DNA from 2 places in the Streptomyces sp. NPDC057939 genome. Region 2 is predicted to be linked to the other one. Evidence: predicted binding sites of a transcription regulator. Region 2 holds the regulator's gene; the other holds the start of a gene.
What was found. The regulator HrcA, encoded in region 2, represses chaperone genes, less so after heat shock. The targets are predictions, from matches to a motif close to TTNGCACTCNGNNNNNCNGAGTGCNAA.

Region 1 (7,075 bases), on a different contig from region 2:
CGTTGACGGCCTTCGACGTCTTCTGGCAGACCTTCGAGGAGAACTACCCGTTCTTCGCGGCCAAGGGCGTCGACTGGCGCGCCGTCCGGGACGCCCGCCGCCCCGAGGTCCGCCCGGACACGCCCCGGGAGGAACTCTTCGCCCTCTTCTCCGACGTGCTGGCCCCCCTGTACGACGCCCACGTCGCCGTCACCGACGGGAAGGGCCGCCTCTTCCACCGGACCCGGCCCGGCACGCACCCCGACCCCGAGGCCCTGGAACCGGCGGCCAAGGAGCACGTCATCCGGCGGGACCTCGGCGGCGTGAGGCCGCAGGAGTTCGCGAACGGGCAGATCTCGTACGCGGACCTGCCCGACGGAAAGGGCTACCTGCGGATCGCCGGCTTCAACGACTACGACGACCAGGACCCGACGTACGCCGCCCAGCTCGCCGAGCTGGACCGGGCCCTGGACACCGTCCTCACCCCCGCCCGCACGGCCTCCCTCCGGGGGCTCGTCCTCGACGTACGGGTCAACGGCGGCGGCGAGGACGCCCTGGGCCTGCGCCTCGCCGGACGCCTGACCGACACCCCGTACACCGCCTACAGCAAGCGCACCCGCCACACCCCGCCGCAAGCCGTACGCGTGGAGCCGGACCGGAACTCTCCCCGTTACACCGGCCCCGTCGCCGTGCTCACCTCCCCGACGACGTTCAGCGCGGGCGAGGGCTTCACCCAGGCCCTCATCGACCGGCCCGGCCGGACCTTCCGCGTCGGCGAGGCCACCCAGGGCGTCTTCTCCGACGTCATGGTCCGCTCGCTCCCGAACGGCATGACGATCCGGCTGCCCAACGAGGAGTACCTCACCCGCACCGGAACGACCTTCGACGGCACCGGGATCCCCCCGCACCTGCGGACACCCGTCTTCACCGAGGAGGAGTTCGCCCACAACCGCGACACCGCCTTCGACACGGCCGTCACGGCACTCGGACGCCGCCAAGGCGTGTTCCAGAAGTAGCGCCGGGCGCCGGCGGGCCGGGCGGGACTTCTGGAACACGCCCCAGGACCGTCGGCGAACTCCCGTCCGCCGCGCGGTGTCCGCACGCGCTCCCGTCGTCGCCCGCGAGGCGGAGGGGAGTTCGCCGACACGCCCCAACAGCGCGGGTTCAGCCCCGGGCCGCCTCCACGAAGGCGCGGATCAGATCCGGGGACTTGACCCCGCGTTCCCGCTCGACGCCGCTGGACACGTCCACGCCCCACGCGCCCGTCGCCGCGACGGCCTCCCGGACGTTGGCCGGGGTGAGCCCGCCGGCCAGCAGCCACCGCCCCTCGGGCGCCGTGAACTCCGTCGAGCCCCAGTTCCAGGGCTTGCCGGAGCCCGGGTCCGGGGCGTCGAGCAGCAACAGGTCCTCCCCCAGCTCCCCGCACCGCTCGACGTGCTCGGCGGTGGCCCGGACCAGCGTCCGGCCGGGCGCGCGGAGTTCCTCGTAGTACTCCGGGCCCTCGTCCCCGTGGAGCTGCACGGCGCGCACACCGCTCTCCTCGGTGAGCCGGCGCACCTCCCCGACCGACTGGCGCCGGAACACCCCGACGGTGAGCACCCCGTCCGGAACCCCCGCCGCGAGGTCCCGCGCCGTGGCGGCGTCGACCGTGCGGGGGCTGCCCGGGGCGAGGACGAAGCCGACGGCGTCCGCCCCGGCGGCGACGGCCACCTCGACGTCGTGGGCGGTCTTCAGGCCACAGATCTTGACGAAGGGCACACTGCGTTCGCTCATGCCCCGATCCAACCAAACCCGCCGCCCCCGCGCCGCCCCGTCCCGACCACCGGGCTCCCGGCTCCGCACCACCGTCGCCCTCGGTGAGGGCCTGCGGGTCCCGAAGCCGTTGGGCCGCGTCGCCGACAGCGCCGGCTCCCGAGGCCGGGGCGGCCGCAAAACCGATCGGCCCGGAGCCCCTCCGGCCCGCACAATGACGCCATGAACGACAACGGGGTGGACATCATCACGGCCGGCGCGGACTCCGAGCTCGACGCGCGGCTCAGCAAGGAGCTGGACGCCTTCAACCAGGCGGCGACGGCGGGCCACGAGCAGTCCGAGTTCACCGTGCGGATCACCGACGCGGACGGTGGCCTCGTCGCGGGGCTCTCCGGCTGGAGCTGGGGCGACCGCGCGGGCATCGGCATGACCTGGGTCCGCGAGGACAGCCGGGGCGACGGCCGGGGTGCCGAACTGCTGGCGGCGGCCGAGGAGGAGGCCCGTCGGCGGGGCTGCGTGAGCATCCTGGTCTCCTCGTTCACCTTCCAGGCCCCGGCCTTCTACGCCCGCCACGGCTACCGGGAGGTCGCCCGCGTCCCCGGCTTCCCCGCCGCACACGAGGACGTCTGGCTCCTCAAGTCCCTGACCTGACCCGGCGTGATCTGACCTGACCCGCCCCGGCCGGGCCGGACCCGTCCCGGACCGGCCCGGCCCGGCCCGCCGCCGAACGCGGAAACGCCCGAGGGCGGCACCCCCGTGGGGGTGCCGCCCTCGTTCGAGAACAGCCGATCAGCCAGGGGCCGATCAGAAGTCCATGTCACCGCCCGGCATGCCGCCGCCCGCGGGGGCACCGGCCTTCTCGGGCTTGTCGGCGATGACGGCCTCGGTGGTGAGGAAGAGGGCCGCGATCGACGCCGCGTTCTGCAGCGCGGAACGGGTGACCTTCGCCGGGTCGATGATGCCCTCGGCGATCATGTCGACGTACTCGCCGGTCGCGGCGTTCAGGCCCCAACCGATCTGCAGGTTGCGCACCTTCTCGACCACGACGCCACCCTCAAGACCACCGTTGACGGCGATCTGCTTGAGCGGGGCCTCCAGCGCGAGCTTCACGGCGTTGGCGCCGGTCGCCTCGTCACCGGTGAGCTCCAGCTTCTCGAAGACCGAGGAGGCCTGGAGCAGGGCCACGCCACCACCGGCGACGATGCCCTCTTCGACGGCCGCCTTCGCGTTGCGAACGGCGTCCTCGATGCGGTGCTTGCGCTCCTTGAGCTCGACCTCGGTCGCGGCACCGGCCTTGATGACGGCCACGCCGCCGGCCAGCTTCGCGAGGCGCTCCTGGAGCTTCTCGCGGTCGTAGTCCGAGTCGGAGTTCTCGATCTCGGCGCGGATCTGGTTGACGCGACCCTGGACCTGGTCGCTGTCACCGGCACCGTCGACGATGGTGGTCTCGTCCTTGGTGATGACGACCTTGCGGGCGCGGCCGAGCAGGTCGAGACCGGCGTTCTCCAGCTTGAGGCCGACCTCCTCGGAGATGACCGTGCCGCCCGTGAGGATGGCGATGTCACCGAGCATGGCCTTGCGGCGGTCGCCGAAGCCCGGGGCCTTGACGGCGACGGACTTGAAGGTGCCACGGATCTTGTTGACGACCAGGGTCGACAGGGCCTCGCCCTCGACGTCCTCGGCGATGATCAGCAGCGGCTTGCCGGACTGCATGACCTTCTCCAGGAGCGGCAGCAGGTCCTTGACCGAGCCGATCTTGGAGTTGACGATCAGGATGTACGGGTCGTCGAGGGACGACTCCATGCGCTCCATGTCGGTGGCGAAGTACGCCGAGATGTAGCCCTTGTCGAAGCGCATGCCCTCGGTGAGCTCAAGCTCCAGGCCGAAGGTCTGCGACTCCTCGACCGTGATGACGCCTTCCTTGCCGACCTTGTCCATCGCCTCGGCGATGAGCTCGCCGATCTGGGTGTCGGCGGCGGAGATGGAGGCCGTCGAAGCGATCTGCTCCTTGGTCTCGACATCCTTGGCCTGCGACAGCAGGGCGGCGGAGACGGCCTCGACGGCCTTCTCGATGCCGCGCTTGAGGGCCATCGGGTTGGCGCCGGCGGCTACGTTGCGCAGACCCTCGCGGACGAGAGCCTGGGCGAGCACGGTGGCAGTGGTCGTACCGTCGCCGGCGACGTCGTCCGTCTTCTTGGCGACTTCCTTGACCAGCTCTGCGCCGATCTTCTCGTACGGGTCCTCAAGCTCGATCTCCTTGGCGATGGAGACACCATCGTTGGTGATCGTGGGGGCGCCCCACTTCTTCTCAAGGACGACGTTGCGACCCTTGGGGCCAAGGGTGACCTTGACGGCATCGGCGAGCTGGTTCATCCCACGCTCGAGACCGCGCCGGGCCTCCTCGTTGAACGCAATGATCTTGGCCATCTGAAGTGGTCCTCCCGGACAGGGGTGGATTGCTCCGGACCGCGCCCGCGCCCGCGACGGACGGCCTGCGGACCCGGCGGTTCCTTCCCGCCGGACCCTGCGGGCCTCACCGGCCCGGTCCTCGTCTTAGTAGCACTCTCACCTGGAGAGTGCTAACGCCAATGATTAGCACTCGACCCCCGCGAGTGCAAGCGGCTTCGACCAACGCGGGCCCGGCGCCGGGGTCCGCGGCGGGGCGCGGGCCGGGCGCCGCAAGGGTCCCGGGGCCGACACGCACGAGGGGCCCGCATCCCCGTGTCCGGGATGTGGGCCCCTCGTGTGTGAGTGCGTCGGTGGTCGATCGCGCTTGGGACTCAGCCGGCAGCGAGCTTGACCATGTCCGCCTGCGGGCCCTTCTGGCCCTGCGAGATCTCGAACTCGACCCGCTGACCCTCTTCAAGGGTGCGGTACCCGTCCATCTGGATGGCGCTGTAGTGGACGAACACATCCGCGCCACCGTCGACCGCGATGAAGCCGTAGCCCTTCTCCGCGTTGAACCACTTGACGGTGCCCTGAGCCATGCCTAACTCCCCTATTACTGGCCCTTGCGCAGGTCCGCACTTCGCGGACCCGGGTCAGAACTTGCGCCGGAACGCCTCGACCGGGGCTGAATGTATCCGCACCGCTGCTGTCTGCAACAGGTCAATCCGACGAGAATTCTGGACACGCGAAAACATTGAAATAGAGTGAAAATTTGGCATATTCCTGGGCAACTCGGGCCTGACAATCCACGCCAAAGCCCCATAGCGCGCGCACATGTTGACTCAATGTCAACCCTCCCCGGCCCCGCTCATATGCGGCGGGCAAGAACAGCGGAGGGGACTTCCCCAACTCTACCGCTATCAATCAAGCAGAATTGCCCCCTCCGCTTATTGGCGGAAGGGGCAATTCAGAAAATCGGGGGGCGCCGGCCGTCGCCCGCGGGTGACGATCGACGGCCCGTCCGGGACGATCAGCCGCCGGCGACGGCCGGGATGATCGAGACGCCGGCGCCGTCGGGCGTCGCCGTCTGCAGCCCGCCCTCGAAGCGCACGTCGTCGTCGTTGACGTAGACGTTCACGAAGCGGCGCAGCTTGCCCTGGTCGTCCAGGACGCGCGCGGCGATGCCCGGGTGGTTCTTCTCCAGGGAGTCGATGACCTCGGCCAGGGTCGCGCCCTCGGCGGGAACCTCGGCGACGCCGCCGGTGTAGGTGCGCAGGATGGTGGGGATGCGGACGTTGACGCTCATGGCGCTACCGCCTTTCCGGGTGTCGGGGGGAGGATCAGGCCAGGCCGGCGGCGCGGAACGCGTCCAGGCTCGGGCGGATGGTGGCGGTCTGGCCGCTGTCCGCGGCCACCGCCTCCAGGGTCTTGAGGCCGTCGCCGGTGTTCAGGATCACGGTGGTCAGCGTCGGGTCGAGCTGCCCGTTCTCGATCAGCTTCTTCGTCACGCCGACGGTGACGCCGCCCGCGGTCTCGGCGAAGATGCCCTCGGTCTGCGCGAGGATCTTGATGGCCTCGACGACCTGGGTGTCGTTGACGTCCTCGACGTAGCCGCCGGTGCGCCGGGCGATGTCCAGGACGTACGGGCCGTCGGCCGGGTTGCCGATCGCGAGGGACTTGGCGATGGTGTTCGGCTTCTGCGGGCGGACCACGTCGTGACCGGCCTTGAAGGCGGTCGACACCGGGGAGCAGCCCTCGGCCTGGGCGCCGAAGATCTTGTACGGCTTGTCCTCGACGAGGCCGAGCTTGATCAGCTCCTGCAGGCCCTTGTCGATCTTCGTCAGCTGGGAGCCGGACGCGATCGGGATGACGATCTGGTCGGGCAGTCGCCAGCCGAGCTGCTCGCAGATCTCGTACGCCAGGGTCTTGGAGCCCTCGCCGTAGTAGGGGCGCAGGTTGACGTTGACGAAGCCCCAGCCCTCGCCCAGCGGGTCGCCGATGAGCTCGGAGCAGAAGCGGTTGACGTCGTCGTAGTTGCCCTCGATGCCGACGAGGTCGCCACCGTAGACACCGGCCATGACGACCTTGCCCTGCTCCAGGTCGTGCGGGATGAACACGCAGGAACGGAAGCCGGCGCGGGCGGCCGCGGCGCCGACGGCGCCGGCCAGGTTGCCGGTGGAGGAGCAGGAGAGGGTGGTGAAGCCGAAGGCGCGGGCGGCCTCGACGGCGATGGCCACGACGCGGTCCTTGAAGGAGTGCGTCGGGTTGCCGGAGTCGTCCTTGACGTACAGCTTTCCGGTGACGCCCAGTTCCTTGGCCAGGTTGGCGGCGTCGACGAGCTTGGTGAAGCCCGGGTTCAGGTTGGGCTTGGAGGCCACGTTCGCCGGGACGGGCAGCAGCGGCGCGTAGCGCCAGATGTTGTCGGGGCCGGCCTCGATGGCGGCGCGCAGGGCCTCGGGGTTGCCGAGGGGCAGCTCGTAGGAGACTTCCAGCGGTCCGAAACACTCGACGCAGGCGAAAATGGGACCGAGCTCGAAGCGGGTTCCGCACTCGCGGCAGGAAAGGCCGGTGGCGGGTCCGAGATCCACGGAAACCGACTCGGCAGAGGTGGCGACGGTCTGTGCAGCCATGATGGCGAGGCCCTTTCTCCTCATCTTCCCCATGGCGCACTTCGCCATGAGACGGAATTGGCACCTTCCCTAGTCGGGGACCTCGCGGGAGTGCGTCGCAGACGCATCGCGAGAACCGACTGGAGGGTTGCCGGGGCTTCAACGGGCCGTATCCCTCTGCCCCTCTGGATGAGCGGTATGGCACCGGACGGCGCGCTCCATGGCGTGTCCGGGCGTTTGTGCGCGGGACCCCCGGCATGCGGTGGTCCATCGCGTTGTTCAAGACTGTAACCGAAGGTCCGGGTGGTTGAGACAGCCGTCCGAACCGCGAGATGGATCACTTTTCG
Region 2 (7,075 bases):
GGGCGCCCGGGGCCACGGGTGCGGGACAATGGGGGCATGCCTTCCGCACTGCCCGACGGTGAACCCATGCCCGAAGACGGCTCGCTGCCGTCGCACGCCCTCGCGGGTGCCGGGGACCGGCCGCTCGGGTTCTACCTGCACGTCCCGTACTGCGCCACCCGCTGCGGGTACTGCGACTTCAACACCTACACGGCCACCGAGCTGCGGGGCACCGGAGGCGTGCTCGCCTCCCGGGAGAACTACGCCGACACCCTGATCGACGAGGTCCGCCTCGCGCGCAAGGTGCTCGGCGACGACCCGCGCGCCGTGCGCACCGTCTTCGTGGGCGGCGGCACGCCCACGCTGCTGCCCGCCGGGGACCTCGTACGGATGCTCGCGGCGATCCGCGACGAGTTCGGCCTGGCCGAGGACGCGGAGATCACCACCGAGGCCAATCCCGAATCGGTGAACCCCGCCTACCTCGCCGAACTGCGGGCCGGCGGCTTCAACCGGATCTCCTTCGGCATGCAGAGCGCCAAGCAGCACGTCCTGAAGGTCCTCGACCGCACCCACACGCCGGGGCGGCCCGAGGCGTGCGTGGCCGAAGCCCGCGAAGCCGGCTTCGAGCACGTCAACCTGGACCTGATCTACGGCACGCCGGGGGAGTCCGACGACGACTGGCGGGCCTCCCTGGAAGCCGCGCTGGGCGCCGGCCCCGACCACATCAGCGCCTACGCCCTGATCGTCGAGGAGGGCACCCAGCTGGCCCGCCGCATCCGCCGCGGCGAGGTCCCGATGACCGACGACGACGTGCACGCCGACCGGTACCTGATCGCGGACTCGGTGATGGCCGACGCGGGCTACTCCTGGTACGAGGTGTCGAACTGGGCCACCTCGGACGCGGGCCGCTGCCTGCACAACGAGCTGTACTGGCGGGGCGCCGACTGGTGGGGCGCCGGGCCGGGTGCCCACTCGCACGTCGGCGGGGTCCGCTGGTGGAACGTCAAGCACCCCGGCGCCTACGCGGCCGCCCTCGCGGAGGGCCGCTCCCCGGGCGCCGGGCGCGAACTCCTGTCGGCGGAGGACCGCCGGGTGGAGCGGATCCTGCTGGAGCTGCGCCTCGTGGACGGCGTCCCGCTGTCACTGCTCGCCCCGGCCGGGCTGGCGGCGGCCGGCCGGGCCCTGGCCGACGGCCTGCTGGAGGCGGGCCCGTACGCGGCCGGCCGCGCGGTGCTGACCCTGCGCGGCCGGCTGCTGGCCGACGCGGTGGTCCGCGACCTGGTCGACTAGCCCGCGCCCCTCCCGGGACGCTCAGGGCGCCGTGACGAAGTCGATCAGTTCCTCGACGCGACCCAGCAGGGCGGGCTCCAGGTCCCGGTACGAAGTCACCCGCGACAGGATGTGCTGCCAGGCGGCGCCGGTGTTCTCCGGCCAGCCCAGGGCGCGGCAGACGCCCGTCTTCCAGTCCTGGCCGCGCGGCACCACGGGCCAGGCCGGGATGCCCAGCGCCGACGGCTTCACCGCCTGCCAGACGTCCACGTACGGGTGGCCCACGACCAGGACGTCCGCGCCGGTCACCGCCGCCGCGATCCGGGACTCCTTCGAGCCCGGAACCAGGTGGTCCACCAGGACGCCCAGGCGGGCGTCCGGAGCCGGGTCGAACTCCGCCACCACGGCGGGCAGGTCGTCGACGCCCTCCAGGTACTCCACGACCACGCCCTCGATGCGCAGGTCGTCGCCCCAGACCCGCTCCACGAGCTCCGCGTCGTGCCGGCCCTCGACGTAGATCCGTCCGGCGCGGGCCACCCGGGCCCGGGCCCCGGGGACGGCCACCGAGCCCGACGCGGTGCGGGCGGGCGCGGCCGGCGCCCGCGAGGCCCGGACCAGGGTCACCGTGGCGCCCTCCAGCAGGAAGCCGGCCGGCTCCAGGGGGAAGGCCCGGCGCTTGCCGAAGCGGTCCTCCAGGGTCACCGTGCCGGCCTCGCACTCGACGACCGCGCCGCAGAAGTCACCGCCCGCCACCTCGACCACCAGGCCGGGGTCCGCCGGTACCTGGGGCACCGCCCGGGGACGCTTCCACTGCGGGGTCAGGTCGGGGGAGTACTCGCGCATCCGGCCGAGCGTAGGAGAGCCGGACCGCTCACGCCTCCGACACGCCGAACCGGGCCGCCAGTGTGGCGCGTTGCTCACGTACGAAGTCGGCCGTGACCAGCGCTCCGTGACCCGGCACGTACACGGCGTCGTCCCCGCCGAGGGACAGCAGCCGGTCCAGGGCGGCGGGCCACTGTCCCGGGACCGCGTCCCGGCCGGCCTGGGGTTCGCCGGACTCCTCGACGATGTCCCCGCAGAACACCACCTCCCGCTCGCCCGGCACGAAGACGGTCAGGTCGTGCTGCGAGTGCGCGGGACCCAGGTTGGCCAGCAGCACCTGCACCCCGCCCAGCTCCAGCGTCCACTCGCCCGACACCAGGTGCCCCGGCGCCCGCAGGAGCTCGGCGGCCTCGGCGGCCTCGTCCTCGGCCAGTCCGTTGCGGACCGCGCTCGCCCGCAGCTCCTCGCGGCCCCTCGCCGGGGCCAGCAGCCGCTCCAGGCCGACCGCTCCGAAGACCTCGGCCCCGGGGAACGCGGGCGCGCCCATCACGTGGTCGAAATGTCCGTGCGTGAATGCGATATGGGTCACGCGGCGGCCCGTCAGGCGCTCCGCCTCGGCGCGCACCTCGGCGCCCTCCCGTACGGAGGAACCCGGGTCGATCAGGAGGACCGACTCGTCCCCCACCACCAGTCCCACCGTGCAGTCCCACACCGGAAGGCGGCGCCGGCCGGCCCGTCCGGTGAGCCGTTCCCAGCCCGCCTCTTCCCAACGTACGTCCATGGCGCGACGCTACCCTGACGGGCCGCCCTTGCCCGCCGCGTACCACCCGGCCGTACACTGACCGGGGCATCTCTGGCACTCGCACGCGCAGAGTGCCGGCCACGGCCGACCAGGCCGGACCGAATACCGACCGAAGCCGGACCCGGGACCGATCGACGACCGACCGGGACCGACCGATACGACCGCATCCGGAGGTGTGCGCGATGCTCAGTGAACGCAGGCTCGAGGTACTGCGCGCCATCGTCCAGGACTACGTCGGGACGGAGGAACCGGTCGGTTCCAAGGCGCTCACCGAGCGGCACCGCCTCGGCGTATCCCCGGCGACCGTGCGCAACGACATGGCCGTGCTGGAGGAGGAGGGCTACATCGCCCAACCCCACACCAGCGCCGGCCGGATCCCCACGGACAAGGGCTACCGCCTCTTCGTCGACAAACTGGCGGGGGTCAAACCGCTGTCGACGCCCGAGCGCAGGGCCATCCAGAACTTCCTCGACGGTGCCGTCGACCTCGACGACGTGGTGGGCCGCACGGTGCGCCTCCTCGCGCAGCTCACCCGCCAGGTCGCCGTCGTCCAGTACCCGTCCCTGACCCGTTCCACCGTCCGGCACGTCGAGCTGCTCTCCCTGGCCCCGGCCCGGCTGATGCTCGTACTGATCACGGACACCGGGCGGGTCGAGCAGCGGCTCGTGGACTGCCAGACGCCCTTCGGGGAGAACTCCCTGGCCGACCTGCGGGCGCGGCTGAACAGCCGGGTCGTCGGCCGTCGGTTCACCGACGTGCCGCAGCTCGTGCAGGACCTTCCGGAGTCGTTCGAGACCGAGGACCGGGTGACGGTCAAGGCCGTCCTCGACACCCTCCTCGAAACGCTGGAGGAGGAGGCGGAGGAGCGGCTGATGATCGGCGGCACCGCCAACCTCACTCGCTTCGGACATGATTTTCCCTTGACGATCAGGCCGGTGCTCGAAGCGCTGGAGGAGCACGTCGTGCTGCTCAAGCTGCTGGGCGAGGCAGGGGAGTCGGGGATGGCGGTACGGATCGGTCACGAGAACGCCTACGAGGGGCTCAACTCCACGTCGGTCGTCTCCGTCGGCTACGGTTCGGGCGGCGAGGCAGTCGCCAAACTCGGCGTGGTCGGACCGACCCGCATGGACTACCCCGGAACGATGGGAGCGGTACGCGCAGTGGCACGTTACGTCGGACAGATCCTGGCGGAGTCGTAAGTGGCCACGGACTACTACGCCGTACTCGGCGTGCGCCGCGACGCATCGCAGGACGAGATCAAGAAGGCATTCCGGCGGCTCGCCCGCGAGCTGCACCCGGATGTCAATCCCGATCCCAAGACGCAAGAGCGCTTCAAGGAGATCAACGCCGCCTACGAGGTCCTCTCGGACCCGCAGAAGAAGCAGGTCCACGACCTGGGTGGTGACCCCCTCTCCTCCGGTGGCGGTGGCGGGGCGGGCGGCTTCGGAGCCGGTGGCTTCGGCAACTTCTCCGACATCATGGACGCCTTCTTCGGCCAGTCCCAGCAGCGCGGACCGCGCTCGCGGACCCGCCGGGGCCAGGACGCCATGATCCGCCTGGACCTGGAACTGGACGAGGCGGCCTTCGGGACGACCAAGCCCATCCAGGTCGACACGGCCATCGTCTGCACCACCTGCTCCGGTGAGGGCGCCGCACCCGGCACCTCCGCGCAGACGTGCGACATGTGCCGCGGCCGCGGCGAGGTCTCGCAGGTCACCCGGTCCTTCCTGGGCCAGGTCATGACCTCGCGCCCCTGCCCCCAGTGCCAGGGCTTCGGCACCGTGGTCCCCACCCCGTGCGCCGAGTGCGCGGGCGACGGCCGGGTCCGTTCCCGTCGCAACCTGACGGTGAAGATCCCCGCCGGCGTCGAGAACGGCACCCGGATCCAGCTCGCGGGCGAGGGTGAGGTCGGCCCCGGCGGCGGCCCCGCCGGCGACCTCTACGTGGAGATCCACGAGCTTCCCCACGCCACCTTCCAACGGCGCGGTGACGACCTGCACTGCACGGTCACGATCCCGATGACAGCGGCCTCCCTCGGCACCAAGTGCCCGCTGGAGACCCTGGACGGCATGGAGGAGATCGACATCCGGCCCGGCACCCAGTCCGGCCAGTCGATCCCGCTGCACGGGCGCGGCGTCACGCACCTGCGCGGCGGCGGCCGGGGGGACCTCATCGTCCACGTCGAGGTGACCACCCCGAGCAAGCTCGACGCCCAGCAGGAGGAACTGCTGCGCCAGCTCGCGAAGCTGCGCGGCGAGGAGCGGCCCACGGGGCAGTTCGCGCCCGGCCAGCAGGGCCTGTTCAGTCGCCTGAAGGACGCGTTCAACGGCCGCTGAGCGGCCCGCGACAGCACGCAGGAGCCCGGCCCGGGGTCATCCCGGACCGGGCTCCCGCGCGTTCCCGGGGATCCGTTCGGGGCCCCCGGGAAGCGGACTATGCCAGGCGAATGCCGTGATTCGGCCCGGTGGTCGGGACGTGGCACGATGCAGTCCATGTCCTCCGCACCGAACGGTCTCTCCCCGTACCCGATCGTGCAGGCTCCCATGGCGGGCGGCGCCTCCTGCCCGCCCCTGGCGGCCGCCGTGTGCGAGGCCGGCGGGCTGGGCTTCCTCGCGGGCGGCTACAAGACGGCCGACGGCATGTACCAGGAGATCAAGCAGACGCGCGGGCTCACCCGCCGCCCCTTCGGCGTGAACCTGTTCATGCCGCAGAACGGCTACGTCGACCCGGCCGCCGTCGAGGCGTACCGCGGGCAGCTCGCCGGGGAGGCCAGCTGGTACGAGGTCTCCCTCGCCGAGGAGGACATCATCGGGACCTGCGACGACGGCTACGAGGCCAAACTCGCGATCCTCCTCGACGACCCCGTCGCGGTCGTCTCCTTCACCTTCGGCTGTCCCGCGCCCGCCGTGTTCACCCGGCTGCGCAAGGCGGGCACCTACGGCATCGTCACCGTCACCTCCGTCGACGAGGCCCGCGCCGCGCAGGAAGCCGGCGCCGACGCCCTCTGCGTCCAGGGCGTCGAGGCCGGCGGCCACCAGGGCACCTACCGCGACGACCCGCAGACCGACGGCACCGCCGCCGTCGGCCTGCTCGCCCTGGTCGCCCAGGTACGGGAGGCGGTCACCCTCCCCCTCATCGCCTCGGGCGGCCTCATGCGCGGCGCGCAGATCGCCGCGCTCCTCGCGGCCGGCGCGGAGGCGGCGCAGCTCGGCACGGCCTTCCTCGCCTGTCCGGAGTCCGGCGCGCACCCGCTGCACAAGAAGGCCCTGACGGACCCCCTGTTCGCCCACACGGAACTCACCCGGGCCTTCTCGGGCCGCCCGGCCCGGGGCCTCGTCAACCGGTTCATGCGCGAGCACGGACCGTACGCCCCGGCCGCCTACCCGCAGGTCCACCACATGACCTCGGGGCTGCGCAAGGCCGCCGCCGCCGCGGGTGACCCCCAGGGCATGTCCCTGTGGGCCGGGCAGGGGCACCGGCTGGCACGGGTGATGCCGGCAGGGGACCTGGTGGAGGTGCTGGCGGCCGAACTGGCCCAGGCGCAGAGCTCGTTGAAGGTGTTGCAGATGAGGAGAGCGTCATGACGGCCCCCGTGTTCGTGGTCGAGGAGGTCCCCGCGGGGTCCGAGTTCGTACTGGACGGCCCCGAAGGCCGGCACGCCGTGTCCGTGAAGCGGCTGAACCCGGGCGAGGAGGTCGTCCTCACCGACGGCCGGGGCCGCTGGGCCGAGGCCGTCGTGAAGTCGGCCGAGGGCAAGGACCGGCTCGTCGTCTCCGTCGCGGAGGTGTCCGAGGAGGCCGAACCGGCCGTCCGCATCACGGTGGTCCAGGCCCTGCCCAAGGGGGACCGTGGAGAGGTCGCCGTCGAGACGATGACCGAGACCGGCGTGGACGCGATCGTCCCCTGGCAGGCCTCGCGCTGCATCACCCAGTGGCGCGGCGACCGCGGCGCCAAGTCCCTGGCCAAGTGGCGGGCCACCGCCCGGGAATCCGGCAAGCAGTCCCGCCGCGTCCGCTTCCCCGAGGTGGCCGAGGCGCTGTCCACGAAGCAGGTCGCCGCGTTGCTCGCCGAGGCCGACCTGGCCATGGTGCTCCACGAGGACCGCGACGCCGCCTCCGACGCCCTCGCGACGGCCCCGCTGCCCGAATCGGGCTCCGTCGTCCTCGTCGTCGGCCCCGAGGGCGGGGTCTCGCCCGAGGAACT

Region 1: groL (chaperonin GroEL) is a predicted target of HrcA. The motif match lies at 4,324-4,350, and genes of this name have one in related genera.

Annotation. Positions count from the first base shown of each region.
Region 1 is NZ_JBHVPG010000015.1:47,631-54,705, forward strand. Features, by position in the region: gene ACFVS6_RS18655 (S41 family peptidase) at 1-995, shown strand, start outside; gene ACFVS6_RS18660 (phosphoribosylanthranilate isomerase) at 1,144-1,752, opposite strand; gene ACFVS6_RS18665 (GNAT family N-acetyltransferase) at 1,954-2,382, shown strand; gene groL (chaperonin GroEL) at 2,536-4,158, opposite strand; gene ACFVS6_RS18675 (cold-shock protein) at 4,512-4,718, opposite strand; gene ACFVS6_RS18680 (ubiquitin-like small modifier protein 1) at 5,150-5,425, opposite strand; gene thrC (threonine synthase) at 5,460-6,749, opposite strand; SAM riboswitch class I at 6,767-6,924, opposite strand.
Region 2 is NZ_JBHVPG010000061.1:6,940-14,014, reverse strand. Features, by position in the region: gene hemW (radical SAM family heme chaperone HemW) at 37-1,269, shown strand; gene ACFVS6_RS37505 (DUF3097 domain-containing protein) at 1,291-2,091, opposite strand; gene ACFVS6_RS37500 (MBL fold metallo-hydrolase) at 2,120-2,851, opposite strand; gene hrcA (heat-inducible transcriptional repressor HrcA) at 3,055-4,071, shown strand; gene dnaJ (molecular chaperone DnaJ) at 4,072-5,208, shown strand; gene ACFVS6_RS37485 (nitronate monooxygenase) at 5,365-6,456, shown strand; gene ACFVS6_RS37480 (16S rRNA (uracil(1498)-N(3))-methyltransferase) at 6,453-7,075, shown strand, end outside.